Regions from separate parts of the Paenibacillus sp. 3LSP genome, predicted to be linked through region 2. Evidence: riboswitches for the same ligand, from Rfam matches in the RefSeq annotation. Region 2 holds a riboswitch; each other region holds the start of a gene.

Region 1 (15,030 bases), on a different contig from region 2:
TCAAATCCTCCCGCCCGCTCCAGTACCTCCCGCTTAAAGAGCAGGCACATGCCGATCAGCCGCTGAACTTCCTGCCATTTGGCCGGATCCGAATGGTTATGGCGTTCGGCGATTTGGACGAAATCCTCTCCTTCCGCCCAATTGATCTCCACCTGCTGCCGTCCGCTGGCATAATTGGTCACCGGGCCGACGAGGCCGACATCCGCGGCGCTGTGCAGCGCCTGAAGCAGATTCGAGAGCCAGCGTGGAGAGACAAGCACATCATTGTTAAGAATGAGAAGGTGATCGCCCGAAGCGACGGACAATCCTCGATTTACTGCTACCGGAAATCCTTCATTGCGCGGCAGCGCCACCAGGATCAGACGCTCCTTCAAACAGAACGATGCCGTGTCGTCCTCGGAGCCGTTGTCCACCACGATAATCTCATAAGGAGTCTCCGTATACTGACGGATCGCCGCCACGCAAGGGGCAAGCAAGTGAAGCCCGTTATAGGTCGGAATGATGATACTCGTTACTCCAGCCGTCATCGGGCATTCCTCACTTTCGCAAGTTCGCTCCGGCCTATTGTGGAGAAGCGTAACCGGACGCCTTCCGTTTTCATAACCTCACCAAGCGCCTCGAGATGGTCGCCAACGATCATCCGTGCGACCGCATTACCCGCCCCGCTGTTGCTGGTGCGGAGACGGTTTTTGCGGATCACGTCCACGGAAATCGGCGCACCTGCCTTCAGCCCGCGAACCAAGGCGAGCGCTTGGGCTTTCGGAGGAACGATCAGCGCAGCGGTGCCTACCGTCCGTACTGCGCGGCGGGACAAAGCGTTTGGCACCGCAGTTAACGAGTTCGCCTTCAACTCCGGATGTCCAAGCGCCAGATTCAAGAATGCCTTACAGCGCGTTACCTCATCCTGCTGGGAGAACCGCGGCAGATGCGGCGTCAAATCGTTGAGCGCCAAGTCCTCTCCCCGATCGATGGCGATCAAAAAAGCAGCTAAATCCTCGGCGGCAACGCACATATCCCCGTCGGTGAACAGCAAAATATCTCCGGTAGCTATCGCCGCCCCAATCGCCCGGCCTACGTCATGCCCTAACCGCTCGGGGAAGCTCAGCCGCGTAATGCGCGGATCGCGATCCACGACGGTAAAGCTTGCATCATCGCAGCCATTCAGGACAACGATGATCTCATGCAGAGGCAGCTTGCGGAGCTCTGCCAAAACCGCCGGCAACGTCTGCTCCTCATTACTCGCCGTCACAATCGCTGAGGCACGGCCTTTCAGCGGCAGCGGAATCCACATCTTACTCAATCCGGCTGCATGGGCATACCCGCGGCGATACGCCAAGGAAGCCGTCAACAAAGCCGTGAAAGGCAGTTGATTCACCCGCTCCGCCTGCGCCCACGCTTGAAAACAAGCCTGCATCTGTGGCGAACCCTTCTCCGCCCCATCCTGTGCCGCCGCACGGGCTCCTGCGGCCCAAGCTTTGGCTTTGAGGCGTTGGAGCGGGATGCCGGCATATCTTCTTCCCGTCGAAGGACGGACCCCGCGGCGGCCTTTGCGGGAGAAGCCGCTGGATCTCCGGATTGCTCCTCCGCGCAAACGGGCCGAAGAACCGCTTCTTCGTTTCCGACGAACCTTCATCTTTTGCCGAGTTACCATGACCATCAATGGATCACCTCACCTTACCGCGCTGCCGTCCCAGATCGCTGTATCCGCCGCGCGGTCCTTGCTGGAGGAGTAGCCAATGGATCGCCTCCAGATGATCCCCTGCCACCAATGCGGTCAGCGGATCAACACGACTTCCCTTCTTCCCTATGCGTCCCCGGGCTGGATTTAGCTTGCCAACGGGGACGGTATGCACCGGCTGGACGTTTAACCCCAGCCGGATCGCTTTAGCTAAGGCGAGCGGCGGAACCTCCAGCGCATCCAGGCCGACGGTGTCTACCGCAGTTCGGCTCATCGCATGCGGGACTGCCGTCAAGGAAGCTCCGCGCAGGTCAGGACGCTGCAGCACACCGTTCAGGACGTGTTTGGCCAGAACGACTGGATGTGCCACCTTCCCTCGTACCGGGCCGGAGTAGCTGTTCAGCGCCACATCGACACCCGTCAGCACCGCGTTGACAAAAGGCCGAAGCTCCCGGGCTGGAATCACCATGTCAGCGTCGATGAACAGCAGCACTTGACCGCGGGCCGCCTCCGCCCCAACGCGCCGGCCCACATCATGTCCCAGCGGCTCCGGTACGTGGATGACGTGAGCGCCGCAGGCTTCAGCCAGCTCAGCGGTCCCGTCAGTTGAGCCGTTCACCACGACGATCGTTTCGCTGCGCGGATGCACCAGACCGGCTTCACGCAGTACGCCGGCGATCGTCGCCCTTTCATTCATCGCCGGAATGATGATGGATACGATGGGATCGGGATGATTGACCAAACGCGGCAGCACTTTAGGGCGCTGAATCGGTTTGCGGTTCAGTCGGATGCGCGGCCGCTTGTGTTTTTTGACCACATCAATTTCCTCCCAAAAACGTGATAATACCGGAGCATATACCTCAGTGTATGATTGGCCGGGGGGCTGGTAACGGCAAACGTACAGTTGTCCTGACGAATGCGGCACAGGCCCTGCTTATGGGACAAAAGAAAAAAACGCCTTTCGGCGTTTCCCTAAGATTAGCTATGGACATCCAGATATCATCAGTTTTTAGCGCTTCGTCGGCCTGTGTGCGTCTGCACCCCTCTGGCGCGCACGAGACTGACCCAACGGTCTGCGGCGTGATCCCAGCGGTAATGACGACGAACGATTTCTCGGCTGGCCCGGCCGATGATTTGACGAAATTCCTCTTCCTCCAGCAGCAGTATGATCCGATCAGCCAAGCTGTCTCCCGCCCCTTCGGCGAGCAGTCCATCAACCGCAAATTCAAGTACCGGGGCGTCATGAGCATCCAGCGTAGGCAAGCCGGCAGCCATCGCTTCAAGGCGCGTTAACATCGATGCCGGCTCATCGCCCGGTAACATCACCAGGCAATCCGCCAAGAGGTACCTATCCGAGATGAAGTAAGGCGACCCGGCCTGCAGGCTGGCAATCCGCTCTGGAGCGTAGGCGGCAAGCCCATGCGGCTTCGATCGCTCAAACCATTCACGGAAAGCCCCCGTTCCAGGGAAGTCGGCGGCAAGGAACACCAGCATCGCCTCCGGCACGCGATCCATCACCTCGGTAAGAGCCGAGACAATGTGCTCCTCGTCCCTAAGCGGCGGCCAACTTCCAGCCAATAGAATGATTTTGCGATTCATCCATCCCCGCTCCATCAGCCGCTGTTGACGTTCCCGTTCCCCATCTGGCGTCCAGCGCAGCAGCACCTGTTCCTCTAGGCTTGCCCCCGGCAAATGAACCCATACCGGAGTGCCCAAAGATGGGAACTGCGCCAGCAACTCGGCTTTGGTCCGTTCACTGCCGACGATCAGGCCGTCCACGCTTTCCAGAACTTGCATTGTATATGCCTTGGGATGGCAGGAAGAAGATACGATCTGGGCAGAGGGTAACGTCAACAGTACACGGGAGAGCGGAAGCCGAGCTTTCAGCTGACAAGCCAGCAATGGTCGGCCATAAACGTCCACCGTATCTGGCCGCCACTTGCGCAAGTGCCGCAGCAGTGACTCCAGATAGAGGCGTCCCCCGGGCAAGCAATAAAAAGGAACGCCCCCCATCCATCCTTGGGCCGGTAGATGCCCGTCCGCAACGCCAAAGAGGCGAATGTGCAGCTGCTCTGCCGCATGAGGGAGCATTCGTTCCAGCACCCTCTTCACTGGACGGTGTTTCCCTGAAACCGCCGTAAAGGCGTCAGACGCGATCAACGCGACTTTTTCCCGATCCATGTGAAGTCCCCCCTCCTTACCGTTTCACTTGCATTCGATATCCTAAATATACGAGAACCTCCTGGCAAATGTGACACCTTCCTGGAAGATGAGCCTAATTTGCCAAAGGCGGTGTTCCATCCGCAGTTCGCCCGAAAACAGGCGGCTGTCGCAGCACAGTCGTCCACGCTAATGACCCGGGACAACATACACTGAAGGAAGACGCACGGGAAGGAGGAAACCCACTTGAGTCAGGACACTGTCGGAATCCTGCTGAATTCCAGCATGTACCGAGGGATCCCCACGCGCAGAACCGGCCAAGAGTGGATCACAGGGTATGAAGAAGCGGCACAGGAATATGGATTAACCCCCGTTTTCTTGCGTCTCGCCGGCATCGATCCGGCAGGGGGCAGATGTCTCGCGTATGTATATAATGGCATCGAATACGTCGAGCAACAGCTTCCCTTGCCTGCAGTGATCCATAACCGAGCGTTATACCCCAGACTTGCAGCTCGAAAAAGACTCCAATCCCTGAATGCCCGGGGCATCACAATCTTTAATACAACCAACCGTTATGGAAAAGACTTCATCCACCGCTTGCTCTGGAGTGCTCCTCACTTGCGGCCGTACCTTCCGGCATCGATGCCGTTAACCCCCAGCAATCTGCGGAACATGATGACCCGCCATACGGACCTCATCCTTAAGCCGATCCGCGGCTCCGTTGGCCATGGTGTCATGCGATTGCGACATCTGCCATCGTCAGGGTGGGAGCTCACTTATGCTTCGCCACTTGGCCAGCGGCAATGGAGGACGATTCGACTGCATCGGGGACAACTGCCGCCCGGGGTTCGGCATATGCTGCGTCGCACGCCTTATCTCGTGCAAGAGCGTATTCCGCTGGCGGAATACGAGCAGCGCCCCATCGATCTGCGGATCACCGTCCAGCGGGGCGGCGGAGGCGATTGGAGCGTCACCGGGCGCTTCGCCAAAGTAGCTGCTGCAGGCAGCTTTGTGTGTAACCTCGCCAGAGGCGGCGAAGCCCTTCCCGCCGAGGAGCTGCTGGCCAAAGTGCTCCCGGAGCAGATCGTCCCGGCGGCCCTTGCTCACGTTAATGAGCTTGCCCTGACCATCTCCCGCTATCTGGGCAGCCATCTCCCGCATCTCGCTGACCTGGGGCTGGACATTGGCTTATCCGCAAGCGGGAAGCCTTACTTTATCGAATGCAATGGGCGTGACCAGCGTTACGGCTTTCGTAAAGCCGGATTGCTGGAAGCCTGGAAGGATTCATATCGACAGCCTATGGCTTACGCCCGTTATTTGTTAGACCGATCGAACCGGGCTTAGCCAAATGGAACAAAACTAAAAAAAGGGGCGGATTCCTAAACACAGAGAGCAGGCAGTAACCCGTTTCTCCGGAAGGAATCTTGCCCCTTCGTTTCATAAGATTTCATGATAGCGAACATCTGCAATGTGAAATAGCGGGTACAAGTCCGCTAGGAAGTAAGCTGCAGCCGCAACCAAGCCGATGAGCAGCCATGTCAACACATCGTACCGGGAATAAGCAGTCGGGTAATAATACGTGCGCGGCCGATTTCCGTCGAACGCTTTCGCTTCCATGGCGACAGCAACACGATGGGCCCGCCGGATGCTCTGAGACAGCAGCGGCACAGCGTACAGCTTCGCTTGTGCGACGAGACCGGGCAGTCCGCGCGGACGGCGAACGCCGCGAATCAGCAGCGCATTACGTCGGACAAGCAGCTCCTCCCAGACCATGGGAAGCAGCCGGACCGAGGCCATAAAGCTGTAGGCGTATTTGGGCGGCAGCTTCGCCTGCTGCATTAGCGCGTAAAACAAAGCAACCGAAGAAGTCGTCAACACGAACAACAGCCCTTCGGCAGCAAAAGCCACTGCTTTGAACCCGATGTGAATCCCCCGGTAGAAGCTTTCTTCAGAAATGCGGAACAATCCCCACGACCACCAGATCGCCGTCCCTTTGCCAAACAGAATCATCGTCGCCGCCGAGGAAGCAAAGATCAGCGCAAAGGGGAACAGAAGCAAAGCGACCTTCCAAGGTTCATAACCACTGAGCAGGAACAGCAAGAACGTAAAAAGAATCGCCTGATAAAAAATAAAATCAAGCCGGTGCGTAAATAACGTCAGCAGAAACAGCAGGATCATCAACGCCAGCTTGGCAGCCGGGTTCGCCTGATGCAACCAAGTCCGCCGTTTCGGGGTCAGAAAACGTCTCATCTGGCGATCACCGCCTCTGGATCCCGGCGGCCAGGCTGGTCGGTTGGCGCGGAGGTGATATCCGCTCCCCGTTCGGCTGATCCGTTGGATTCCGGTGATTCGCCGGCACTTGCCTGGGACCGTTCTACCCGCGAGGTCAACCGTTGGCTCGTCAACCGTCCGTCCCGGACCTCCCAATGCTGGGTGGCCACCTGCTCTGCGATCCGCTCTTCATGGGTAACCATGAGGATCGCCGTCCCGCGTCGACGTAACGCCTCGCATAACTGCAGAATGGCAAACGTGTTCGCAGCATCCTGACCGAAGGTCGGCTCATCTAGCAGCAACACCTGTTGTTCGCGTACGGCCGCCGCAGCCACACTAAGGCGCCGCTTCTGCCCCAGCGACAGCTGGTAAGGATGCCGCATCTCCAAGCCGGTTAGACCAAACTGCTCTAGATACTCCGTCACCCGACCGTTCAGCGTTCTGGCGTCAAGTCCATCCTCCCTCAGCGAGAAGGTGACTTCGTCCACCACCCGATCGGCGACAAACTGAAACTCCGGATTCTGGAACACAAATCCGATCTCACGAGCGGCCAACTCCAACCGTCGTCTGCGGTCACGTCGGCTAAGCTTCCCAGTCTCGATCCGTTTTCCCTGCAGCGTAAATGCCCCCTCAGACGGCAGTAAACCGATCAGACTGAGCAGCAACGAGCTCTTCCCTGCACCGTTTGGCCCAGTGATCGCAATCCAATCCCCGGGATACACGGCGGCTTGCCCGACTTCAATCACCGGCCGCCCATGCCGGAACCCGTGAAAGTCAGTCAACTCCACGGCGGCAGGTCCATCCAATTGCCGGCTACCTCCCACCGGCTCCAATAACCTGCGGCCGGCTTCTGTGGCAAAATACGCTTCCCATACGCCGGGATACCAGATCCCAAATTCAATAAGCTCGGAATGATACGTATCAAACACGACGTCCGGTGCCCCCTCGCCCAACACCTTCCCATCCGGTCCAAACAACACGACGCGGTCAACCAGACCTAGCGCCGTCAACTCCTCGATCCGATGCTCCACGATAATGAGGGTGCGGCCCTCAGCCACCTTAGCGATCGCTTGCCAAATTTGCTCTCGGCCCTGCGGATCGAGCAATGCCGAAGGCTCATCCAGCAGCAGCACCTCCGGATCGCCCAGCAGCACGGAGGCAAGCGCCAACCGTTGCTTCATCCCTTGGGATAGCGAATCGATCGGCACATGGAGCTCAGGCAGGTCAAGGCCCACCTTCGCCAATGCAGCCTGCATCCGCGCGGGCATATCCGGCTTCGGCACGCCCAAATTTTCTAAGGCGAACGCCAACTCCTCATCCACGTAAGGCATACAAAACTGCGTATCCGGATCCTGGAACAAAAATCGCCATGACGCGGGAAGCTGTTGTGCGGACGTGCGCATCGGAATCTCAACTAGGTCTGGAATGATGCCGCTCAGCACCTGGAGCAGCGTCGATTTGCCGCATCCGCTGGGACCCAGCAGCAGCACATGCTCCCCGCGCCGCACCGAGTAATCCAAATCCTTAAACACAAATCGATCCTCTCCCGGGAACTTGAGCCGCAGCTCCCGGATCTCAGCTGCCGTCGTTTCTTTGCTCATCAGTCATTCAACGCCGCATAATCTTTGGGATCAACGGGTCGCAGCAATGTCGTAACCCCTGTCGCCTCTACGGCCTTCACGACGGCATAAGCGAAGTACCCGCAGATCAGCGCCGAGCTGACGGCCCGCATCGCATATTTGGCAGTCAAGAGCCACGGCTCGTAATCCTGCACATAGCCGTAGAAGAAATCCGGGAGGACCGAACCCACGGCAGCCCCAATCCCAGCCAACGCAGCAACGGAGCCGGAAAATTTCCGGTACCGGAACGCGGCGAACACCAGCTCCGCCCCTAAACCTTGCAGCACACTGTAAAGGACCAACTGGACGCCCCACTCGCTCCCGAACAAAATTTCCACATGGGCAGCAGCGATCTCCGCGATTAACGCCACCCCCGGTTTGCGAATCAACAAGAACACCAGCGTTGCAGCCAGGAACCACATCCCGTACACCAGTTCATCGGCCTGGAAGAACAGGGGGGAGAACAAATTGTACACCGAACTCCAAAAGTGATACACCACACCCAGCACCAGCGAGACCAACACCGTTACCAGCACATCACTGAGCTTGAGACCACGCCCCGTTCTTTTTTGAACAACCTCTGACATCTTCATCTCTCCTCCTGATCATTTGATTTAAATCCTCGCATCGTAAAAAAAACCGCCTGAATAGCTCAGACGGTGGTCAGGTCACGGGGACGCACGAAGGCACAAAAAGTCCCGGACGATCGATTCTCTACGCTGGCATTATCCAGATCAGATTAACGGTCCGCGGCGCAATATGCCGCTATCTCAGCCTGATTCGCTCAAGCCCCCGTATCCCTATGCGATTGATATAAACATACACCAACCCCGCCCAGGCATCAAGCCTAAATTTGTACAAATCTGTAAACTGGGGGTTACCAGTCCGTTATTGATTTCGGTCTGATTCTGTGTCAAGATAAGCGGAAGTGGCAACGAATTCATCAATACCCATGCAGCATTACTGGACAGACTAGGAGGATGCGATTTGGCCGCGACATGGATGAAATGGATGACGGAGCTTTCCTCCCGGAAATGGTTATCCCGGTTGATAGGCAAATTCTCTCATTCGGGGGTTAGCCGAGCAATGATCCCTTTATTCGCAAAATCGTATGGCATTCCGCTGCATGAAGCGGAGAAGGAGCTTCGGGAATACCGCACGTTAAACGAATTCTTCACCCGCAAGCTAAAGCCGGGCATGCGCCCGCTGCACGCGGAGCCGGGAGTGATGATTAGTCCGGTGGACGCGCTGATTACGTTTATGGGCGAGGTGCAATCCGGCACGATCCTGAACGTGAAAGGACAGGATTATTCCTTGGAAGCGCTGCTGGCCGGCTCTCCCCGCGTCGAATTGTACAAACACGGATACGCCTTTGTTCTGTATCTGAGTCCTACAGATTATCACCGGATTCACGCGCCCGTGACGGGCAAAAAGCTGGAAAGTGAGCACATCCAAGGCCGGGTCTACCCGGTGAATGATTTTGGCATGCGCCATATGAAGAAGGTGTTATGCCGAAACGAACGCTTGATCACTTACATCTCCCATGAGTATGGGGAAATCGCTCTTGTGAAGGTCGGCGCGATGAACGTGAGCAGTATCCAGTATACCGATCCTTCGGCAAAATCCTGGGAGCAAGGCGACGACCTCGCTTATTTCGAGTTTGGATCCACCGTCGTCCTGCTCACCCAGAACGGCACCTTTACCCCCTGGCCTGAACTTGCCCCCGGACAGAAGGTACGGATGGGTGAAGCGCTGGGCCGCTTTAACTCCGCAAACCCAAGCTAATTAAACAAGACCATGCATCGCCGGCTTCGGCCGGCTCTTCCCATCTCCTGCACTGTATTGCTAGTTCAGCTCATACCGAACGCGGGTACCGTCCATGATCAGCCCTGTGCTGCCTACGATGACCTCGGACTGCTCGAAGATCTCACCGCTGACAGCTGTTGCGTATTCGTTCGAACCTTCCGTCTCGACTCGGGTTAGTTTTGCGTAATATGCATTGCCAAGCGGGCCTTGTTCCGCAGAGATCGTGTATAGGAACGCCCCCTGGCTGTCATGATGAACGGCTTCATTGGGGACGAGCAACAGTTGGTCGCCCTTCGATTTGCGCAGGCTCACTTTGACGCGTTCACCGCCTAGGAGACCGGATTCTTCTTCCTTCAGTGATATCGTGATCCGGGTGTTCGCGGCCGAGGCTTGGCCGCTGTCGCCAGGCCCAAGCTGGTCATCGCCGATCGAATCCCCCCCTCCATCGTACGCCTCTTCGATCGTGGTAACGGTGCCGGTAAGCTGTCGGGCATCGTCGTCTACAAGCGTGATCGAATCAAGTTCTTCACCGGACCGGATCAGGATCGCAAGCTCGTCCGGCACCATCAACCAGATCTGATAGCCCTGGGACGTATCGGATAGGCTGACGTCAGGAACCCCCGCTGAGGCGATCCCCTCTTCAGCACCTACCGTCATGACGATGCCATCCACCGGAGCGATCAGCTCCCGACCCGCTTGGATCTCCTCCTGCAGCTTGGTGATGCGCCGCTTCTGATCTTCTATATCAAACTGCATGCTCTTCAGCGCTGAGGACGCATGATGCACGGCTTCCTCATCCCCTTCCCGGAGCGCCTGCTTCAAATCGTACTCCAGTTGTTCCAGCGACAACTGCATCTTCTTCAGGGAAGATTGCTGATCGGCAAGCTGGTCCTGCACGTCGCTGTCGTCATAGCGGACGAGCGGCTGTCCTTTATGCACCTTATCTCCAACCTTCACAAGCACTTTAAGCACCTTCCAGCCCGCCGGATTCATCAGTTTTCGTTCCGCTGCCGGCCGGACCAGTGCGCTCCCTTCATAGGAATAATCCAGTGATCCGACGGTGGGCACAGCCGTGGTCACCTTCGGCATCGACAACGCCCGAATCGTGTTACCGCCCAGCGTCAGCACGATAAGCAGGGCGAAGAAGAGTCCCCCAAGCGCGCGTATTTTTCTTTGTTTTGAACGGGTTGCCAATTCTTCCAAGCACCCTCACCTCCCGGCTAACCTTTAATTCCTGACTGCCCAATCCCTTCGACGAAATACGACTCCGCATACAAAAATAGGAGTACCGCCGGAGCCATGTACAGCGTTGAAGCCGCAAAACCGATGCCGCGGGCCTGTTTGTTAATCTGCGCCAGATAGAGAGACAACGGCTGCTTGGCGTCATCCTGCAGGAAGATGAGCGGTTGCTCAATCATGTTCCAGTAGTCGATGAACAGGAGAACACTCAGAGCCGCCAGGCCGGGTTGGACAAGCGGAACGATTATGCGCAAGAAAATCGTGAATTGCCCCGCTCCGTCGATTTTAGCAGCTTCGATGTACGCATTCGGAATATGCGTCATGAATTGACGCATCATGAACACGCCAAACGCGCCGAAGATGCCGGGCAGAATGATCGCCGATTCGTGATTCATCAGGCCCAGCTGGTCGATGACGAGATAATTGGGTACAAGCGTCACCTGGAACGGCATCAACATGGTGAGCAGATAGACGAAAAACAGCTGATCCCTGCCGAAGAATCGCAGCTTGGCGAAGGCGTAAGCCGCCAGCGTACCGCAGACGGCTTGCCCAACCACAATCGGTGCCACCAGCAGGGCGGAGTTCCAGAACATGTGAAGATATTTCGCCGACTGGATTAAGATTTGCGCGTATTGGCCGAAGGACAGCCAGTCAGGAAGCAGCTTCAAATTAACGAAAGCGTCCGCTCCTCCCTGCGATACATCGATCATGACGCCGAGAAGACCGTAATTCCGCTCGATCTCTTGTTCCGTCATCAGCGAACCCGTCACGGTCAGAATGATGGGCACGAGCATAACCAGTGCAACTGCGCCAGCCGCAAGCGCCGCGATGATTTGGGGCAGCATGCCGAGCTTCCTCACTCGATCACCTCCGTTCATTCCATGTTCTCCCGAAACCGACGCTCCACCGCGAGCAGAAGAGCAACCAGCAGAGCGATGCAGCCGACCATCAGGATCGCGGCGGCAGTCAGCTTCTGAACGTCCAGCGAAGCGAACATGTTGTTCATATAATGCTGCATCATGTAGAGGCGATCGTATGGATAATCCCCCGCCAGCAGATACGTTTCCCGGAACACTTTAAACGAATTGACGATGGAAATGAGCACGACGAAAAACATCGTTGGCGTCAAATAGACCAGCGTGATGTGGTACAGCCGGCGCAACGGTCCCGCTCCCTCGATACTGGCTGATTCGTAATACGATCTAGGGATCGATTGCAAGCCAGCCAGGAACAGAATCATGTTGTAGCCGAGGTTCTTCCAAAGAAACATCACCGCAACGATGCCTATCGACCAATCGGACTGCATCCAATCGATTCGACCTTGCCCGAACTCATGCAGCCACTCGTTCAGCGTCCCGTTCCAATCGAAGAAAATTTGCCAGATCGTAACGGTCGAAGCGACGGGAACGACGAGGGGCAACACGATGGATGTTCGGATCCCGTCACGGAGGAACAACGGCCGGTTCAGCAGCAAAGCCAAGCCGAGGGACAAGAGAATGAGCAACGGAACGCTGACCGCGGTGAATAGCAAGGTATTGGCAGCCGCCTTGCGGAAGGAGCTGCTGCCCAGCAGGTCGATGTAGTTATGCAAGCCAACGAATTTGCTTCCTCCAACGCCCGCACCGTCCGTGAACGATTCCCAGAAGCCTAATAGAAATGGGATCAGATAAAAGATCGAGAAGCCAATCACGCTCGGAGCAAGCAGCCAGAAAGCCTGGAACCCGTCCTTGCGAAGCAGGGTGAGCAGCTTATTCATGGGGCTCAGTCGTCGCTTGGTTCTGCAGCAAATGGGCGACGTCCTCCGTGATTGTTTTGTGATACATGTCCCATCCCCCCTCTAAGTAAAAAGTTGTCCATTATCCGTCATTCATTCAACAACAGATTGATCTTGTTCGCGATCACCTTCGCTACGTCGCTCGCTGACTTCTGGCCGGCAAAGAACGCTTCCGTCTCGTTATATATCGTCTCGGAGAGTTTGGAAGGACCTCCCACAGCATGGACGGCTGTGTTGATGTAATGGTCCACCTGCGCCAGCATATCCGGATCGACCGGAACCTTCGGACCGTTCCCGCTTGTAACCGTTCCGTCCTGAAGGAGCTTGCTCTTCTGTTGCTCGTATACACTTCGGTTCATCGGAAAACCAGGGCTGGCATCCAAATGCTCGTCGAAATAAGCTTGTACGCTCTCCTCGTTGAGCAGAAATTGAATGAAGTCCCAAGCTTCCTGTGGATGGTCGGAATTGGCATTGATGCCAAGCTGCCCGAACGGTTTGAAGTAGCCGCCGCCACCCGCATTCACCGGATGCGGCTTAGCATACAGCGCCGTACGCGGGAATGGGGCGTACAACAAGGCGTCCCGCAGCGAATAGAGCTCTGCATCCATAAAATAGGCGGGATTCTTGCTGCCGGTCCCGGATTCCCCAACCGCAGTTAATCTCTGAGAGTTCCCCATCTTATGAAGCAGTCCATCATCCGCCATCTTTTGGACCTGCTCCATCATCTCAGCCAAGGCGTTTGTATCCAATTGCGGCTCCCCGTTCGTTACGGTGATGAGCTTCTCGAAATTCTCCGTCACGAGCTGTTCCAAGAAATAACGTTCCTCGCCCATGAAGATATACGATGGATCGCCCTTTTGCTTTAACTGCTTGATGGTGTCGATGAAGTCGTTCAGCGTCCAGCGGTCATCGTCAAACGAAACGCCGGCCCGGTCTATAGCTTCCACATTGCCATACAGACCAACTAGTGAGAAATACAATGGCATGCCGTATAACCCGCCGTCCCCGCCGCTGTGCACATGGTCCATAATATTGGTGAAATAATTTTCCTTGTGAAAGTCAGCATCTTGATTCATCAGCTCGTGTAAATCGACAAGCAACCCCCGCTTCACGTATTGTTCGGAAGGAAGCTGATCGAGTTCGATGATGTCAGGACCTTTCCCGGCCAACATGGCGGTGTTGCTGGTCTTGACAAATTGCTCCTGCTTGTTCATCACATCGTTCAGATCTTTGCCCGACGTCGAAGCGGCATGCAGCTCAATATCGACATTCGGATGCAGTTGTTCATATTTCTCCACAGCAGCCTTGACTTGATCGCTCAAAAAATAAGTGTCGACGACAAGCTTCACCTGCTCATTCGATTTCTCCTTCTTCCCCGGATCGCCGGATGTCCCGGAAGCAGGGCCGCTCGTACCATTCAACGCTATCCCGGTTGTTGACGTATCCGCGAGTAATCCCCCTTCCCCGTTCCCGGACCCGGTGCAAGCAGAGAGAACCAGCAGCAGCAGCACGAGTCCCAGCCAAGCCATCGGTTTCATATTCCTTTTTCCTCCTTCGTCTTCAGGATGAGGCCGTCTTTCGACGCAACACTCAGCTTACGGCATACATGTCGCCAAAATATCACTGACTTGTAAACAAATTGTCTCAGGCGCGGCCACAAAAAAAGACCGGACGATGTTGTCCGGCCTGCACTAGGCAAAAATAACCTGTAGGTTTGTAAAGAAAAAACCGCCGAAGCTTCAAGCTTGGCAGTCGAGAACAATGAATTCATTCACTTCAGAGGGTGTTCGTGATTTAGAACAACCTGCTTAACGGATTTCGGATGGGCTTTTTCCCGTATATTGCTTAAACTGGCGACTGAAGAAGAAGATGTCCCGATACCCCAGCGCATCTGCCACCTCGGTCACATTCATGCCGGCATGCAGAAGCAAATGCTGCGCCCGGTCGATTCTCGACTTAATGATGTAAGATTGCACAGACATTCCGATAATTTCCTTGAATTTAATCGAGAAATAGCGCGGGGACAAGCCTGCCCGGGCAGCCAAATCCTGCACTTTATGAGGGAGGCCGGGATGCTGGAGCACATAGTTCGCCACTTCATGAATCACTTCATGCAGTTGGTTGCTGACCTTCTTCTCCACCGGTACCCGCCGCTCTTCCCGCAGCAAATAAATCAACAGCTGCTTGAGAATCAGCTGAGCCTCCTCTTCGGCGGCATAGGCCTTCATCAAAAATAAACGGACGTAACGCGACAACATATACTCGAAATCCAGCGTATCCTCCAGTACGCGGTAAGGACCCGGCACTTCCGTCACGGGCTCGTGGACGTCGAAATGGATGTACGTCAGCACCAGCGGTTTCTGCGGGTTATGCGTAGCACTGGTGTGATCCCCCTTGCGGAACAGGAAGCAGCTGCCTTTACTGACCGGAATGGGCTGGTCGTTCAGGACAACCGTGCCTTCACCGCTCCACACATAGAAGAG
Region 2 (11,741 bases):
ATGTAGATGCCGCTGATTTTGCCGCAGCCGATAATCCCTACTTTGATTTTGTCCATTATTGGCTGTCCCCCATGCCCGTGTAATTGCTGTCAATCCGTGCATTTTCACCAAGAGACTCGACTGCAAGGCGTTTGCCTTCTGCCGCCCACAGCATCCCGCGGGTCATCATTTCCTTCACTGGAGGCAGGTCGACGATGTCAGCATGATGTCCCAGCGAGTTATAGTACACGCGTCCAACTCCCCAGCGCTTAGTCCAGACCACTGGCATATCCACCGGCTTGTTCAGACGATGGGGTCCGTCAACGACCGGGAAGCGCGTCGTGGCGAGCACTTCAACGGCAGGATCGACATGCAGGTAATATTGCTCCGTTTTCACATAAAAGTCTTCGATTCCCTCCACCAGCGGGCTGGAATTGGCGATAATCTCCACCTTGTACTCGACTCCGTCATTCCCCGGGTGGGCTACCCATTGTCCGCCGGTCATAAATTGCCAGTCGACATTGTTTCGGAACGAATCACACATTCCACCATGGCAGCCAGCTAATCCGGTTCCGGCTTGTACCGCCGCGGATACGTTATTGACGAACTTTTGTTCAATTGTTCCCATCGTCCATACCGGGACAATCAGATCAAGACCGAGGAGCTTCTCCGCATCGGCAAAAGCCTCCAGCGTATCGGAGACCTCCACCTCAAAGGCGTGCTCCCGCAAAGCGCCGGCAAAGATGCTGGCAACCTGCTCCGGCTCATGTCCGTCCCAGCCGCCCCAAACGATTAAAGCTTTTTTCATTTCTTAATTCCTTCTCTCGTGATTAGTTGTTGGATCTAAGCTAACGGACACCAAAGGCGTTATCAACTTACACATGCACCTCCGGGATTTCTAACGGACCGAGGAGACCTTATTTCGAAAAAAATCAGCCCCGTGTTCGCCGCAATCGGCCGGTAAGGTCATTGGAGTCCGTTACAGCGGGAAATTGCCGGGAAATCGGCAAATAAGCTCCCTGTGGTCCGTTAGAGTAACGTGTCCATCACATTTCAGAAATCGCGACCCAGCGCCGATCTTCAATCGAGCGTTCTACCGCTTCCAGCACAGCCTGGCATTGCACGCCTTCACGGAAGCTTGGCACCGGCTGACGGCCTTCCCGAATGGCCGAAGTCAGCTCCAGCACCTCGTGCGTAAACGTATGTTCGAACCCGATCGTGTGCCCTGGCGGCCACCAAGCTTCGGCATAAGCGTGAACCGGATCGGTAGCGAGCACACGCCGGAAGCCTTGGACATCAGCATCGTCGGAGGTGAAGTATACCTCAAGCTCATTCATCCGCTCGAAGTCGAATCTTACGCTGCCCAAGCTGCCGTTGATTTCAAACGCATTCGTCGAACGATGACCCGCGGCAAACCGCGTGGCCTCAAAGCTGCCTAATGCACCGTTAGTGAAGCGGGCCAGGAACAGCGTAGCGTCATCGACCGTGACTGGTCCCTTCGGCGCATCGGCGCTGCTCTTGGCGCTAAGACCGGTCATATTCTCCGCGAGCGGCCGTTCCTTAATAAACGTCTCGCTCATGCCAATCACTTCCTGGATGTCCCCAACCAGATAGTGAGCGAGATCGATCAGATGCGCCCCTAAATCGCCATGGGACCCTGATCCAGCAATATCCTTCTGCAGCCGCCAAACCAGCGGGAAGGACGGATCCATGACCCAATCCTGCAGGAACCAGGCCCGGAAATGGTAGATCCGTCCGAGTCGGCCGCTCTGTACCAGCTCCTTCGCTAACCGGACGGCCGGCGAGAAACGGTAGTTGAAGCCGACCATATGGGCGACGCCTGCGGCTTCAGCCGCAGCCAGCATCTCCCGGGCATCCTGCAATGTAAGCGCTAACGGTTTCTCGCAAAAAATATGCTTACCTGCCTTCGCTGCCGCCAACGCGATTTCCTTATGGGCGTCGCTGGGGGCATTGATGTCGATCAGGTCGATATCGTCTCTGGCGACTAGCTCTCGCCAATCCGTCGTCGTTTCGCGCCATCCCAGCTGATTTGCTGCCTCTTGCACCGCTTTTTCGTTCCGGCCGCATAATACAGCCATCTCCGGCTTTAAGGCGTCAGGGAAAAACATCGGCAGCGCCCGGTAGGCGTTGCTGTGGGCTTTGCCCATAAACTTATAACCGATCATTCCAACTCGCAGCGGGTTCATCGAATTCCTCCGTTTCGCGGGTATAGTCAAAGTTTTTATAATTTAACTTTTTCAAACCCATTATAATTAGATTTCCTTGCAATCTCTCGCCAGTTTATGCGTATATCTGGACAAAATATGCGTTTTCCCATTCCCTGCATTGCCGTTCGACTATCGTGAGGGACGCAGGCTGGATGGGACATAGCCCCGCAGCTCCTTAAACACGCGGTTAAACGTGCGAATGCTGCTGAAGCCGCACTCAAGAGCGATTTCCATAATGCTGAGTTCGCTGGTCAACAGCTGATGCTCCGCGCTGAGGACGCGAACTGTGTTGAGGTAAGTTTTAAAATTCATGCCGATGGCAGCTTTGAAGGAACGGCTGAAATGGGAGGGCTCCATGGAAAAACGCTTCGCCATCACCTCCACATTTAATTCCTCCCGGTAATGGTCCTCGATATAGGACAAAATTTGCTGCATCCGAGCCCGGCGGGACTCATACTTCTCCTTCGTGGTGCGGTCCATGGGCAGCGTGTCCAACGCTCTTTGCAGGCTGCCGCACAGCTTTAAGATTCCAGCTTTCAGCAGCAAGGGGTAGCCGGGTTTCTTTTCGTCTTTTTCCTGGATCAGCTCGTCTAAGATCGTTTTTACGGTTTCAAGCCCTGGAGTACCTGCTGGAATATAGGGGGAGGTGAAGCGGAAGTCGGACGGCCAGCTTTTGGTCATCGTAATCCACTCCGGTTTACAGATCAGAATAATGATTTCCGACTCCAACTCCCGGCTGTCAAAATAGTGGATATCGTTGCTGCCGCAGATGACCATGTCGCCTTGCCGAAGCAAGCGGATCTCTTCATTCACCCCAATTCGAATGGCGCCGGAGCGGACATAAATAAACTCGATTTCAGCATGGAAATGGGGATAAAACGTAATATTCTTGCTTTGGTAAATGTCCATCGGAAGCTCGGGATCCAATTTCCAATTTTGATAGAACGATTTCACTTAGATCCCTCCGTGTCATTAAAATTACCTTCCCTCCTAAATGTACTGCATGATGGCGGAAGATTCCTCTTTTTTTCTTAGAAGAATAGATGGAGGAGCTTGGACATAGGATGAAATTGGAACAATTCAAAAAATGGAAATGATGGTGGCAATATGAAGCATCGATGGGTCAAAATATTTCAAATTGCCGTAACTTACATCGGTACGGTGGTTGGCGCCGGTTTTGCTTCGGGACAATCGATTATGCAATTTTTTACCCTATATGGTTCGGTTGGCGCTGCCGGGATTATTGTTTCGACGCTGCTGTTCATGTGGTTAGGGACAAAAATGATGATCTATGCCCATCGAATCCAGGCATTTTCGTACCAAGAGTTTAATGATCATTTGTTTGGCTCCTTGTTCGGCAAGGTTGCCAACTTCCTGACCCTGCTGATCCTGCTGGGGGTTACCGCCGTCATGTTGTCCGGCACCGGGTCAATCTTTGCTGAGCAGCTTCAGCTGCCTTATCAGCTCGGAATCATCGTGAGTATCGTCCTGAGCTATCTGGTGATGACACGGGGGATGAACGGTATCGTCGTGGTGAATGTGCTGGTCGTGCCGATGATTCTTCTATTTACGAGCTTGATCGCGTTTCGCGCGATTGAGCCGGAAGGACTGTTTGGGATCAACGGCTTTCAGCTGCAACAATTGCAAAGTTACAAGTGGGTACTGAGCCCATTTGTGTATGCTGCGCTTAATTTTGCATTTATCCAGGCTGTGTTAATTCCGTTGGGGAGTGAGATTCAAGAGGAGAGTACCTTAAAATGGGGAGGCTTCTGGGGCGGTATCGGGCTTGGCTCTATGCTGCTGATCTACCATTTCGCATTGAACTCCCGAATGCCAGAAATGCTAGGTTACGATATTCCGATGGCGGAAATTGTACAGGACCTCGGCCCGTTTCTGCATGTGCTGTTTCTGTTAGTGCTCTATGGCGAAATATTTACGACCCTGATCGGCAATGTCTTTGGCGTCACAAGACAGCTGCATAGCCTCTATAAGGTGCCTGAAAACATGACCATGGTGATGATCCTGCTTGCTTGCTTTGTGATCAGCCAGGCTGGTTTTTCTTCCCTTTTAACCTACCTGTATCCCATGTTTGGGTATATCGGGATGCTGCTGCTTATTTTATTGGCGTTCCGACGGTTACCTCTCCGTTAACTTCCTGTTCTCCATAGCTGCTGAAAATATCACGGAACCGATTTCCCGGCTCGTTTATACTTAGGAAAATCGACTATTTCCCGAGCAATAAAGCTGGTATTTAGCGATTCGCAACCTGTAGTTGACAGATTGCCAACTTCGCTTGGTCGATCGGTGACGGAGGAGCAGCTATGATGGAGGCGGGGTGATGAAGAATATGGATTTTGCAGATAAGCTGCAGAACTATCGGAGACAAAAAGGAATGTCCCAGGAAAAACTGGCGGAAGCGATCGGCGTATCACGCCAAGCGGTTTCGAAGTGGGAGTCGGGTCAGTCATACCCGGAAACGGATAAACTGATCGCATTATGCGAATTGTTTGAGGTTAGCATGGATCATTTGGTCCGGGGAGTGCCAACGGAAAAAAGGGAGCTTTCTCCGGAATCAAATGGATCGGCGATGTTCCGCTATCGATATCACTATGAATATAAAAGTGAAAGAACCTGGTTTGGCGTACCGCTCCTGCACATCAATGTGGGGCGCGGGATGTACGTCGCCAAAGGGATCATCGCGATCGGCAATATTTCCATCGGCGCTGTCTCCCTGGGGCTCATTGCGCTTGGCGGTTTAAGTCTGGGTGTGTTGGCGGCGGGGGTGATAAGTCTGGCTGCGATTGCCTTAGCCTTGATTCTAGCGTTGGGCGGCTTTGCGGCCGGTTTCATCGCAGCTGGAGGGGCCGCTGTTGGTGTGTTGGCTTTTGGCGGATTCGCCGTGGGCGTGTATTCCTTTGGCGGCCTAGCGATCGCATCGAGGATTGCCGTCGGAGGTTATGCCAGCGGGCACATCGCCATTGGTGATGCTGTACGCGGAACTTATTCAATGGCGATCCCAGACGGCGAATTGACCCACGTTCAGGCCGAACAGGTGAGGGCTTTGATCAACCAGGAATACCCAAAGATGTGGAAACCGCTGACAGAATGGATCGTTTCATTATTCCATTGATAGGATAAGTAGATGAGCCGGACATTTCCCTGGATATTAGGGAGGGTCCGGCTCGATTGATGTTCACCTTAGCCTTCAATGGGGACTAAGATATCCCAGTCTTTAAACACGGGCTGCAGCCCGTTATGATAGAGCATTTCCCGAATCTCAGCCACGCTGCGCTCATCGGAAATTTCAAATTGCGGGGTGCCGCCCCCTTGGGAGTGGCCCCCAACGGCCGTGGATACACCAGCTGACATCTTGGTCACCCCAAGGTGAACCAGTCTGTCACGTAACCGGGCAGGCTCCCGGCTGGATAAGGTGATCCCGGCCCGCGGCAGAAAGAGACGGTAGACGAGCATCACCTGTACCAAAGCCCGATCGGTCACCTGGGCATCCGGTTCGTAATCTCCGAGAAAAGGGCGGAAGCGCGGAATCGATAAGCTGATCTCACAACCTGGATACTTGGTTTGCAAATAATCCGCGTGCATGGCGGCAAAGAAGGCTTCCTGTCTCCAATCGTACAAGCCAAGTAATGCCCCGATATTCACGGCCCGGTAACCTGCAGCACATCCGCGTTCCGGGGCATCCAGCCGATTTCGATAATTGCGCTTGGGGCCTTTGATATGGAGCTTGGCATAGGTTTCCCGGTGGTAGACCTCTTGGAATACCGTCAGGCTGTCTACGCCTGCCGCAGCTAGCTCCTGATATTCGGAGACAGACAGCGGGTTCACCTCAATGCCGATGGATGAAAAATAATTGCGCAGCACCTTCACGCAGTCTCTTAAGTATTCGACCGGGGAATCTTTGCGGGATTCACCGGTTAACAGCAGGATATGACGGATCCCGGTTGCCGCAATCGCTTCAGCTTCCCGTTCGACCTCTTGCATGTCTAATTTTTTTCGCGGAAAATCATAGATCGAACTAAAGCTGCAATACTCACAGTGGTTCACACAATAATCGGACACATACATCGGGGTAAACAATTGGATTACGTTCCCGAACTGGCTTTGGGTGATCTGCTGAGCCCGTTGGGCCATCTCCTCCAAATGTCGATCAGCCGCTGGTGACAGCAAGGCTAGCAGATCCTCCGCATCAAGCTTAGGCTTGCTAAGCGCCCGCCTTACATCTGCATCGCTGTAACCTTGAAGCCGCTGTGGAAAGGGGAAGCCTTCCCAGGATTGGATTTTGTCATAGAAGCTCATCCCTTAGGCCTCCACTTCATCCAGAAATCCGGTTAGCGGGGAAGAGGCTACCGCGTTTTGCTCCACCGGTCCCAGCCCGGCCAGATGGGCTAATCTGCCGGCTATAACGGCTGCGCGGAACGCTTCAGCCATGCCCAGCGGATCGCGGGCGGTTGCAATCGCCGTATTTAAGAGGACAGCCGCTGCGCCCATTTCCATCGCTTCCGCTGCCTCTGACGGCTTGCCGATCCCGGCGTCTACGATCACCGGCAGGCCTGATTCCTCGATCAGGATCTGAATCAATTCCTTCGTCCGCAGGCCGCGGTTGCTGCCAATCGGTGAACCGAGCGGCATGACGGCAGCGGCTCCAGCATCCCTTAACCGGAGCGCGGCCGATAGATCCGGGCTCATATAAGGAAGGACTACGAAGCCTTCTGCGGCCAGTACCTCGGTTGCTTTAATGGTTTCCACGTTGTCTGGCAGCAGATAACGTTGATCCTGAATGACCTCCAGTTTAATCCAATTGCCCATATCCGCCGCTCTGGCCAGCCTTGCGATGCGGATTGCTTCTTCTGCGTTGCGGGCACCGGAAGTGTTCGGCAGCAGCGTCATATGTGGAGGAATATGATGCAGCAGATTTTCCTCCTCCCAATCGGGATTCACTCTTCTTAAAGCGACCGTGATGACTTCTGCTCCCGAACGTTCGATCACTTCGGGAATTAAGGTGTTGCGGTTATATTTGCCAGTACCGATAAAGAGACGGCTGGACAACGCCTTGCCGCCAATATGGAATAAGTCCTGCATAGGATCAACCTCCCCCAACAAAATGGACTAGCTCAATACGATCCCCATCCGATAACGGGGTCACGTCATAGTCTTCCTTTCGTACAACTGTACCGTTTAGTTCAACCAACAGCTTTCGGTCCTTCCATGGGGGCTCTGCTAATAAATCGGCCAGTGTGACACAGCTTTCGTTGATCGTCGTCTCTTTCCCATTCAGACGAACCTGCACGGGGTTCACCTCCTTTCCAGCCAAGCTGCCTGCATTGCCTTGCGATATGCTTGGGCCTCTTCCGCCGGGTCTGGTGCATGGAACAGGCTTGTCATGACGGCAACCCCTTGGGCGCCGCAGCGGATGACCTCTCCCGCATGGTCCGGACGGATGCCTCCTATGGCGATCACCGGAACCGGGCAAGCTTGAGCCGTTGCCGTGAGTGCTGCCAGTCCTCTGCCGGGAAGTCCAGGTTTGCTGAACGTATCGTATACATGACCGAACAGGCAATAATCCGCTCCATCTGCGGCGGCTTGCATCGCTTCTTCCGCCGAATGAACCGACCTGCCCAAGCGCATCCCAGTGGCTAACGGACGAGCGGCATCCACTGGAAGACTGTGGCCGGCTAAGTGGACATTCATGGCCCGAGCAGCCAAGGCGACGTCCAGGCGGTCGTTCACGACAATTTGGGACAGCGGAATGCCGGCTTCCAGCATCTGTTGAATGACCTCCAGCTGACCTTTCGCCGTGAGCTGCTTATCCCGTACATGGATGTAATCCAGGTAGGGCAGGGCTCTGAGGGACACCCTGAGCAGTTCGGATATGTGAATGGGAGAGATAGAGATCAGATGCAGTTCGGGTGTGGTCAGTGTGATTTTTTGGCTCGTCATGTTCACCCCTCTGAGGTTCGATATGCAATGCAAAAAAGCCCCCTCCGCAAGGAGGGGGCTAGTTCAGCAACAGAAGGAATAAGCCTAAATAGACTTATGTTCTGGTTCATACATGCTTTACGCTCCACTTCCCTACGCAGGTCTTAACCCGTTCAGGTTCAAAGGGTCCGAATCTTGCGATTCATCTCAGCCTTGCGGCTCCCCTAGTGTCGATCGATATCCATTTGTCATGTTTACTATACACGGGGATCCAAATAATTACAACCGTTGAATTGGAATGGGTTATGCTGGCTGCTTTACCTCGTTTCCAAGAAATTTTCATGAAAATGTCACGATTTATCGCAAAAATAGCTGGTTTGTGATGTTTAATGAAATTGAAGCGAAACAAAAACATTCTCTATAATACGGTCGGAGTTTGATTGGGGGGAGTGATGAGATTGAAATGGACGATTGGTTTACGCAATCTCAAGACGGGGCTAGCCATCTGTTTGTGTGTGATCGTTGCAGCGTTATTGCGCCTGGAATATCCTTTTTACGCTGCGATCGCCACGATCATTTCCATGGAAAATTCAGTTGCCAACTCCTTTACGGCCGGGAAACATCGGACGATGGGGACGTTTGTTGGGGCGATTGTGGGTGCAGGCTTCGCCATGATTGAACCTGGGAACGCCATATATTGTGCGTTAGGGGTCATCGTCGTAATCTATGTCTGCAATCTGTTGAATTGGAATAAGTCGATATCCATCGGCTGTATCGTTTTTTTAGCCATTATGTTAAATCTTCAGCCGGGGGAAAGTCCGATTTTTTATGGGATTAACCGGATCACGGACACCCTGGTTGGGATTGCTGTTGCGGTGATCGTCAATTTGGTCGTCTTTCCTCCAAAACATGAGGCGGATTTGGAAAAGGCGCGTAAATCTGTCGCCAAGCGGATGGCCGATTTATTCGGGCAGATCACGACGTGCCGGGAAGTCGTCGATTTGAAGAGCTTTCGTGCGGAGCTGGCTTGTCTGGAGAAATATTATCAGCTCTGCAAAGAGGAATTCCATCTGACTCGGGATCTCAGTGAATCGATGGAGCACATTGGCAAAGAAATTGAATCCTATCGCCACATCTATGAGCATTTGGTGATTTTGCAACAGCTGCTTGCCGAGCATCGACAGTTGCTGGTCGAGGCTGATCTTGAACGAAGCGATTCCGTTGAGGCAGGAACCCGCAACGCAGAACAGCAGTACAGAATAGAAACCGTCTATGAGTACCACGCGGATTGGATATACGCTGAGCTGCAGAAGCTGGGATTACCGCTTCCGATTAAGGAGCGGGGTCGTTTCCAGACGAAAGCGGAGCTTAAAATATCGTAACGTGGGTATGATGCCTACGATTTTCTAACGAACAGGTAGAAAGGGGATGTCCCAAGAGCCGTGAAGGGCTAGTGGGGCATCCTTATTTTTATGCAAAATAGTGTCCTGACTCAAGATCAGCGATCAGCCCGGGTTGCACCGGTTTCCAGCCGAGAAGCTCCCGCGTCGCTGGGCTTGCTTGCGCTGTGTTGTACAAACTTGTGATGTCGTATTGCGCAATGGAACCCAGAAAACCGAAATGGGCTTCAGCCTCTTCCGGTGTGATGCTGACCACAGGCACATTTAACTGCCGTCCGATGACAGCGGCGATCTCGCGAAGCTGAATGCCTTCGTCGCCGGCGCCAAGCAAGCGTGAACCTGCCGGGGCGGATTCCAACGCCCGACGGTACAGAACCGCTGCATCCAGGCGATGAATGGCTGGCCAGCGGTTCGTGCCTTCGCCGATATAAGCAGAGCAACCCTTCGCCCGGGCGATATCGATCATCATGGGCACGAATCCCCCATCGCCTTCACCGTGGACAGATGGTGCAAGTGTCACAACGGACGATCGAACTCCTCGATCCGCCATGGCAAGCACCGCCTGATCGACGGTATGCCCATTGGCGTGAGCTGTCGTAATGAACGGCTTGCCTGAGCCTTCGAGCGCGGCTCCTATGGCTTCGACGGCACGTAAATCGAGAGCCAGCGCGCCCTCAAAATCGGAAAAATCATTTGTGAACGCCAGATGAATGACGCCGTCCGCCGTCTCCGCGGCAGCGCGCAGTGTATCGAGATCTTCGAGTGTTCCATAAACCGCTTTTGCACCCAGCGACTGTAGTGTTGCGGCTTTCTTTTCCGATCGACAAAGACCCGTCACAGAATGTCCCGCACCCGTCAATTCCCGTACGACCGCGGAGCCGATATACCCGGTGGCACCTGTAACAAAAACATGCATCCTCAAGTTCCTCCTTCACAATTTGACTGCTGAAACAGGTATAGCATAAACTATAGAGTGAACTCTAGGGCAAGTGGCCAAAGGAGAAAAAGTAGATGAAAATTCAGGAACTCGCCGACAAAATGGGTTTGACGATTCATACGATCCGCTTCTATGAAAAGGAAGGGTTGCTGGATGAGCGGCATGTTCAGCGGGAAAGCAACAATTACCGCAATTATTCAGAAGAAGCGATCGAGCGCTTGAGGATGATTAAGAAATTCCAATCTATCGGCTGTTCGCTGGCTGAATTGAAGGATGTGCTGCAGGAGCACGATGCCCATACGAGCACGAACGAACAAACCATCGAATGGATCCGAAGCAAGATGAAGGAGATTGAGGACAAAAAGAAAGAGTACGATCAAATGCTGGACACTCTAAGCAAAATGCTGGAGTACCGGACCTTCCTTAAGGTCGATCCGCAAAAAGCCGAAGCATTTCTGAAGAATTGGAAGGCCGAAGCAGGATGGGACTGATAGAGTCAGTACGATGGCTGTTAGAATCTAAAGGAGAAGAAAAGAAGGAGTCCTACGATGATGACGAGAGTGGTCCAAAAGCCGCCTTTTGCTAAAGCGTCCCAATCTCCGATTTCAGCACGATTCATCGAATCCGCAAAATTGATGAAAGGCTTACGTTGATACTCTTTAAACTTTTCTTTCTCTTGTTTCTCCCACATATTCACTGTAATCCCTCCCTATGGGTTACCCTTTAACATTAGTATACTTGGAACCGCGTTGAAGAGCATTCATTTTTTTAAATTGAGTTTAGGAGTCGATCTCTATGAACAAACTCCCCCCAAATAAATCAATGAAGTCTTCTCTTCAAGAAGTTGAGAATTTCCTTATTCAAACCTACTCAGCCAAGAAGATCCCCGTTTCGAACTTTGAGGAACTTAGAAACGACGCTCAGGTTAAATTTGATCGGATTGTGGCTTGCTTTGAAGTGGATCATCCGGAAGTTCTTAAGAGCATCTTTAATGAAGATGAGAAGAAGATGCACGAAGACTACAGGAATCATCATAGAAATGCGACATTTACAACTCCTTGGCAGAAGATCAATGCGGGGCAGCTTCTGAGAGTTGTTTTAGAAAGCGAGGACGGGGTCAATTTTAGTAACTTCACCGTTCAGGGGTTGTGCATGAGGTTGGTTAATGATCTTTCAGCCTTAAAAACGCAATAAAAAATCGCGGCCATAAGACCGCGATATTGGTGCCATAAGAATCGAGACGACAGGATTTGAACCTGCGAC
Region 3 (5,160 bases), on a different contig from region 2:
CAGGAGCAACTAGGTAGCTCGTCACTTCAGCAAAGGGCATAAAAAAGCCGCATTCGCGAAAGGCGAACACGGCTGCGTTTGCTTAGGTAACTGGTCCCGTGAAAGGTACAAGCGCCTAAGCCTTCTTGGCCGACGATCTTTGATCGGAGCTTGGATTGCTCAGTTGAGGGAGCATGCGCATCCCCATGACCATCTCGGACGAGCAGAGCGGACATACGGGGCTATAATCAAAGGTGAAATTGTCCCGCATCCACCCGTTGCAGTCATCGCTAGTGCAGGTCCATACCGGCGTATTTTCCTCAGGAATTTCTTCTAACGTCTTTTTACGGTAGTTCATAAAATTCCCCTCCTCTTCAAGGTGAACGTTACAACCAGGTGCATTGATGATTTTGTTGTAGTGTTATATGTATCATCAGAAGCGGACTTCTGAAGAATTAACCTCATTAATGATCTTTGCGAAGAAAAACTGCCCTTAATGCGAGCACGCATTAAGAGCAGTTTCTAACTAGCTTACAGTTTTACAACGTTCTCGGCTTGAGGGCCGCGGTTGCCTTGAACCACGTTGAATTGTACGCGTTGGCCTTCGTCGAGGGTTTTGAAGCCTTCGCCAGTGATCGCGCTGAAATGAACGAATACGTCATTTCCGCCTTCCACTTCGATGAAGCCAAAACCTTTCTCAGCGTTAAACCATTTTACTGTTCCAGTTTCCATGGGAGAATACCTCCTGTTTAAGATTAACATGATTCATTTTTTTAACAGAAGTCGTTCAAATAAAGGCTGACCCTTATTGAACATGCACCACTTGTATAAAAAAAATTCACACATTGAAAAAAGTTCCAGTTTTAAAAAAGTGACACCCTTTTCAATGCGTGAATGATATCTTCTTTCAAAAACATGATTTGATCTCATTATAGCCTTTTGCCAGATAAAAAGCAAATCCCCTGTTTTTTCAAGCCTACCGGAAAGACTGGACAAATCTAACTACTGAAAACTATAATGACAGATGTAATCTGCAGTCATATTGTTCAGGGGTGCTGGAATTGGCCGGCTGAGAGTGTATCCCTCCAAGATACTGACCCTTCAACCTGATCTGGATAATGCCAGCGTAGGGAGCCATACCATGGTGATGAACTTATTTTACATGTCATTTCCATTGCCTATCGCGTCCCGGATCCGGGACGTTTTTTTGTATCCGGAAGTTGGAAGTTACGCTTAAGGACGCACATCCAGGGTTATACCAAGAACAAGCTGCGGAAATTTACACCAACGAAGGAGAGTCGGAGTCGTGAAAGTTCAAGTACGTACCGCACTGGCCATATTTCTTGGTTGCTTGCTGCTGGTATTGTCCGCCTGCGGCGGAGCAAATGGGAATCGTGCCGGGACGGCGGAAGGCGGAAACCAAGGCGGACAAAATACCGAAGCCGCCGCACCCAATCAAGCCTCTAATGCAGAGCTGCAACATGTGAAAGTCGTGCTCGACTGGAGCCCTAACACGAACCATACCGGGCTTTACGTCGCCAAGGATCAAGGCTATTTCGCCGAGGAAGGACTGCATGTGGACATCCTCCTGCCTGGTTCCGGCGGCGCCGAAGCGATGGTGGCCTCAGGAGAGGTGCCGTTTGGCGTCAGCGTGCAAGAGAACGTGACGCAAAGCCGAATCCAAGGCGTCCCGCTCGTTTCGATTGCCGCGATCATTCAGCACAATACGTCCGGCTTCGCTGCCCCTGTCGAGAAGAACATCAAGTCGCCAAAGGACTTCGAGGGCAAAGCCTACGGCGGCTGGGGTTCACCGGTGGAACAAGCGGTGATCCAATCGATCATGGATCTGCAAGGCGCTGATGTCAACAAGGTGAAATTCGTTAACATCGGGGATGCTGATTATTTTACAGCGGTAAAACGGGACATTGATTTTGCCTGGATTTTCTACGCCTGGACGGGCGTTGAGGCCGAGCTGCGGGGCGAGCCGCTGGACATGTTGTATGTCAAAGATTTCTCCGAGAAGCTGGACTACTACACACCGGTACTCGTGACGAACGAGAAGACAATCCAGAATAACCCTGAGCTTGTAAAAGCTTTTATGCGGGCTGTGACGAAAGGTTATCAGTATGCGATCGACCATCCGGAAGAAGCGGCGCAGATCCTGCTGAAAGCTGTACCCGAGCTCGACAAAGACCTGGTGGTGGCCAGTCAAAAATGGCTCAGCCCGAAATACAAGGACGATGCTCCGCGCTGGGGCGAGCAAAAGAAAGAAGTGTGGCAGAACTATTCCGATTGGATGTTTGAACGCAAGCTCCTGGAGAAACCGCTTGATGTGGATGCCGCTTTTACCAACGAGTTTTTGCCAAGCGAATAACTATCTTTAATAATTCTTTAATGCCAAAACTCCTATTCGAAAGGATGAACTTACCCATGCCAAACGCGTTATTAAGCATTCAAATCATTCCGAAAACGCCTAACGGTGAAGACGTCATTCCCTATGTAGACCGAGCCATTGAAGTTATTCAAGCTTCCGGCGTCAAATATCAGGTGAATCCCCTGGAGACGACCATGGAGGGGGATCTCGACGAGCTGCTGACCATCGTGAAGAAAATGAATGAAGCCGTCATTGAATTCGGCAGCACGGGCATCATTTCGCAAATTAAAATTTCCTACAATCCCAAAGGCGTCAGCATGGATAAGCTGATCGAAAAATATCGGCCATGAATTTCCGCAGCCTTTGGCACAGCATATGGCCGCCCCTCGTGGCGGTCATCTTGTTTTTACTGATCTGGCAAGGCGCGACCGCCTGGTTCCACATCGAGAAATGGATTCTCCCCAGCCCGGTGGATATCGGTCGTGAAGCAGCTGCCGGTGCGGCCAGCTTGGGGGAACATACTTTAGCAACGCTGCGGCTGATGCTGATCGGTTTTGCCATCGGGACGCTTGTCGGCCTGCTGACGGCGTTTGTACTGCATTATGTTCCGTTTCTTAAGGCATCGCTGTATCCGCTCATCATCTTAAGTCAAAACGTGCCCACCATTGCGCTGGCGCCGCTGCTGATGATTTGGTTCGGCTTTGGCATCCTGCCGAAGATTATCGTCATTACGCTCGTCTGCTTCTTCCCTGTCGCCGTGGCAACCATGGACGGACTTAGCCGCACGGACCGGGCGATGCTTGATTATATGCGAATGATTGGTGCATCCAAGGCGGATATCTTCCGCAAGCTGGAGGTGCCCTATGCGATCCCCTCGATCATGTCCGGGGTGAAAATCGCCGCAACTTACAGCGTTATGGGGGCAGTCATTGCCGAATGGATTGGCGCAGACAAAGGCATCGGCTACTATATGATGCTGCAGAAGGCATCGTTCCGCACGGATAAGATCTTTGTCGCCATCGCCATCATCGTGGCCATCAGCCTGGCGATGTTCGCCTGTGTCGCATTATTGGAAAAATGGCTTGTCCGCTATAAACCGGCGAACGACCGGAGATAGAGAAGCGAACGGAAAGGAAGGCTTGGTTTATGAGCGAAGCATCTACACACAGTGATAACGCCATCCCCGCGCTGGAGGTTCGGCAGATTCATAAAACGTTCCGCGACCGGCGCCGGGAGGTTCCGGTGCTGCAGGACATTTCACTGCGAGTGCCGGCTGGTGAATTCGTGTCGATTATCGGCCCCTCTGGCTGCGGCAAAAGCACGCTGTTCCACGTGATCGGCGGCCTGACGGTTCCGGATCAAGGCGAAGTGCTCCTTCAGGGACGCCCGGTCACCGGCCAGCGCGGACATATCAGTTACGTGCCGCAGCAGCCTGCGTTGTTCCCTTGGCGGACGATTGAGGAGAATGTTGTGTTGGCGCAGGAAATCGCCAAATCCGGAAAGCGGAGCTCCCGTGCGGAAATCCAGCATTGGCTCGAAAAAGCGGGGTTACGCGGGTTTGAACGAGCTTATCCTCATATGTTGTCCGGCGGTATGCAGCAGCGGGCTTCGTTCCTTCGGGGACTGCTCGCCCCTCAGGAAGTCATGTGCCTGGACGAGCCGTTTAGTGCGCTCGACGCCCTAACGCGCAGCGAAATGCAGCGCTGGCTGCTGGATATTTGGGAAGAGAACAAGCGCTCCGTCCTGATGATTACGCACAGCATCGAAGAGGCGCTCATGCTCTCGGACACGATTGTTTTGTTTTCAAACCGGCCGGCCCATGTGCTGCATACCATCCGGGTGCCGTTTCCCCGGCCGCGGCGTGAAGAAATGCTGGAGGACCCCGATTTTATGCGATTAAAACGGGAGATTGCGGCGATGATGGCGGCGGAGCAGCGTAAAATAGCAGCAGGAGGAGTCTGAAATAGACTTCCCCCTGCTATCAACGTTCCATTGCCACCTCGGTAACCTCCACCTGATCCACATCCAGCATCAGTTCGACCCATCGCCGCAGGTGCTGGGCTTCCCCAGCGACGGCAATCAGCCAAGTCACCGATTCGATGGATTCTAAATGTTCCGCCGGGTTTGAGAGATTCGGCATCCGGTCAAGCACCTGTTCATAGGCGCTTAACTTCATGTCAATCCGCTGGAACCGCTCCAGCTTCTGTGCACATTCGGGAAGTAAGGTCACGCGCAGGTAGAGCAAAGTCCTTCCTGTCCGCTTCGCTTCCTCCAGTTCCTCCGGAGTAACGGAACGGCCCCAGGACTCTTTTTCCATGTTCATTCCCCCTGATCTTTCGCTGATCACATAATGGAGTAAATATTTAGCATTTCATCGGAAAGCTCCATTAACGCATCCACCACTTCCGGATCAAACTGGGTCTCACGATGTTGGTGCAGTTCCAGCTTGGCTTCCGCCATGGTCAGCTTCCGTTCCCGATAGTGCCGATCCGATGTCATCGAATCGAAGGCGTCAACCACCGCGCAGATTCTCGCCTTATAGGGGATTTCCTTCCCCTTCAGCCCATCCGGATACCCGCGACCATCCCAACGCTCATGATGCCAGCGAACGATATCCGCAATGCCCGGCCCAAACGCAGGATCCACTTCTACCAGCTCTGCTCCGATGACCGGATGCAGCTTAATGATCCTCCACTGGGCTTCCGTCAGCGGCCCCCGTTGCTCAATGATGGCACGAGGGATCATCGTCTTGCCGATGTCATGCATAAAGCAACCGCGGACCAGCATATCCTTCTCGGCTCCAGTGA

Evidence for each region. Region 2 has a riboswitch for thiamine pyrophosphate ahead of RW092_RS23550 (thiamine phosphate synthase). Riboswitches for the same ligand answer to the same signal wherever they lie in the genome.
Region 1: another riboswitch for thiamine pyrophosphate. It lies ahead of RW092_RS17550 (ECF transporter S component); the one in region 2 lies ahead of RW092_RS23550 (thiamine phosphate synthase).
Region 3: another riboswitch for thiamine pyrophosphate. It lies ahead of RW092_RS10445 (ABC transporter substrate-binding protein); the one in region 2 lies ahead of RW092_RS23550 (thiamine phosphate synthase).

The regions. Positions count from the first base shown of each region.
Region 1 covers NZ_JAWDJI010000206.1:1,333-16,362, reverse strand. Annotated here, with positions in the region: gene RW092_RS17585 (glycosyltransferase family 2 protein) at 1-527, opposite strand, end outside; gene RW092_RS17580 (glycosyltransferase family 2 protein) at 524-1,657, opposite strand; gene RW092_RS17575 (glycosyltransferase family 2 protein) at 1,665-2,495, opposite strand; gene RW092_RS17570 (glycosyltransferase family 4 protein) at 2,681-3,859, opposite strand; gene RW092_RS17565 (YheC/YheD family endospore coat-associated protein) at 4,085-5,182, shown strand; gene RW092_RS17560 (energy-coupling factor transporter transmembrane component T family protein) at 5,276-6,088, opposite strand; gene RW092_RS17555 (ABC transporter ATP-binding protein) at 6,085-7,710, opposite strand; gene RW092_RS17550 (ECF transporter S component) at 7,710-8,321, opposite strand; TPP riboswitch at 8,423-8,534, opposite strand; gene asd (archaetidylserine decarboxylase) at 8,716-9,513, shown strand; gene RW092_RS17540 (efflux RND transporter periplasmic adaptor subunit) at 9,574-10,737, opposite strand; gene RW092_RS17535 (carbohydrate ABC transporter permease) at 10,755-11,618, opposite strand; gene RW092_RS17530 (carbohydrate ABC transporter permease) at 11,648-12,529, opposite strand; gene RW092_RS17525 (ABC transporter substrate-binding protein) at 12,637-14,085, opposite strand; gene RW092_RS17520 (AraC family transcriptional regulator) at 14,356-15,030, opposite strand, start outside.
Region 2 covers NZ_JAWDJI010000270.1:1,537-13,277, forward strand. Annotated here, with positions in the region: gene RW092_RS23505 (Gfo/Idh/MocA family protein) at 1-56, opposite strand, end outside; gene RW092_RS23510 (ThuA domain-containing protein) at 56-787, opposite strand; gene RW092_RS23515 (Gfo/Idh/MocA family protein) at 1,026-2,186, opposite strand; gene RW092_RS23520 (AraC family transcriptional regulator) at 2,337-3,161, opposite strand; gene RW092_RS23525 (YkvI family membrane protein) at 3,315-4,358, shown strand; gene RW092_RS23530 (helix-turn-helix domain-containing protein) at 4,546-5,337, shown strand; gene thiH (2-iminoacetate synthase ThiH) at 5,406-6,521, opposite strand; gene RW092_RS23540 (thiazole synthase) at 6,525-7,304, opposite strand; gene thiS (sulfur carrier protein ThiS) at 7,309-7,512, opposite strand; gene RW092_RS23550 (thiamine phosphate synthase) at 7,518-8,162, opposite strand; TPP riboswitch at 8,275-8,377, opposite strand; gene RW092_RS23555 (FUSC family protein) at 8,594-9,523, shown strand; gene RW092_RS23560 (SDR family oxidoreductase) at 9,612-10,457, opposite strand; gene RW092_RS23565 (MerR family transcriptional regulator) at 10,553-10,969, shown strand; gene RW092_RS23570 (hypothetical protein) at 10,990-11,175, opposite strand; gene RW092_RS23575 (hypothetical protein) at 11,274-11,672, shown strand; tRNA gene RW092_RS23580 (tRNA-Pro) at 11,714-11,741, opposite strand, start outside.
Region 3 covers NZ_JAWDJI010000131.1:44-5,203, forward strand. Annotated here, with positions in the region: gene RW092_RS10435 (cold-shock protein) at 116-337, opposite strand; gene RW092_RS10440 (cold-shock protein) at 511-711, opposite strand; TPP riboswitch at 1,018-1,130, shown strand; gene RW092_RS10445 (ABC transporter substrate-binding protein) at 1,286-2,353, shown strand; gene RW092_RS10450 (MTH1187 family thiamine-binding protein) at 2,410-2,703, shown strand; gene RW092_RS10455 (ABC transporter permease) at 2,700-3,470, shown strand; gene RW092_RS10460 (ABC transporter ATP-binding protein) at 3,500-4,315, shown strand; gene RW092_RS10465 (hypothetical protein) at 4,335-4,670, opposite strand; gene RW092_RS10470 (HD-GYP domain-containing protein) at 4,697-5,160, opposite strand, start outside.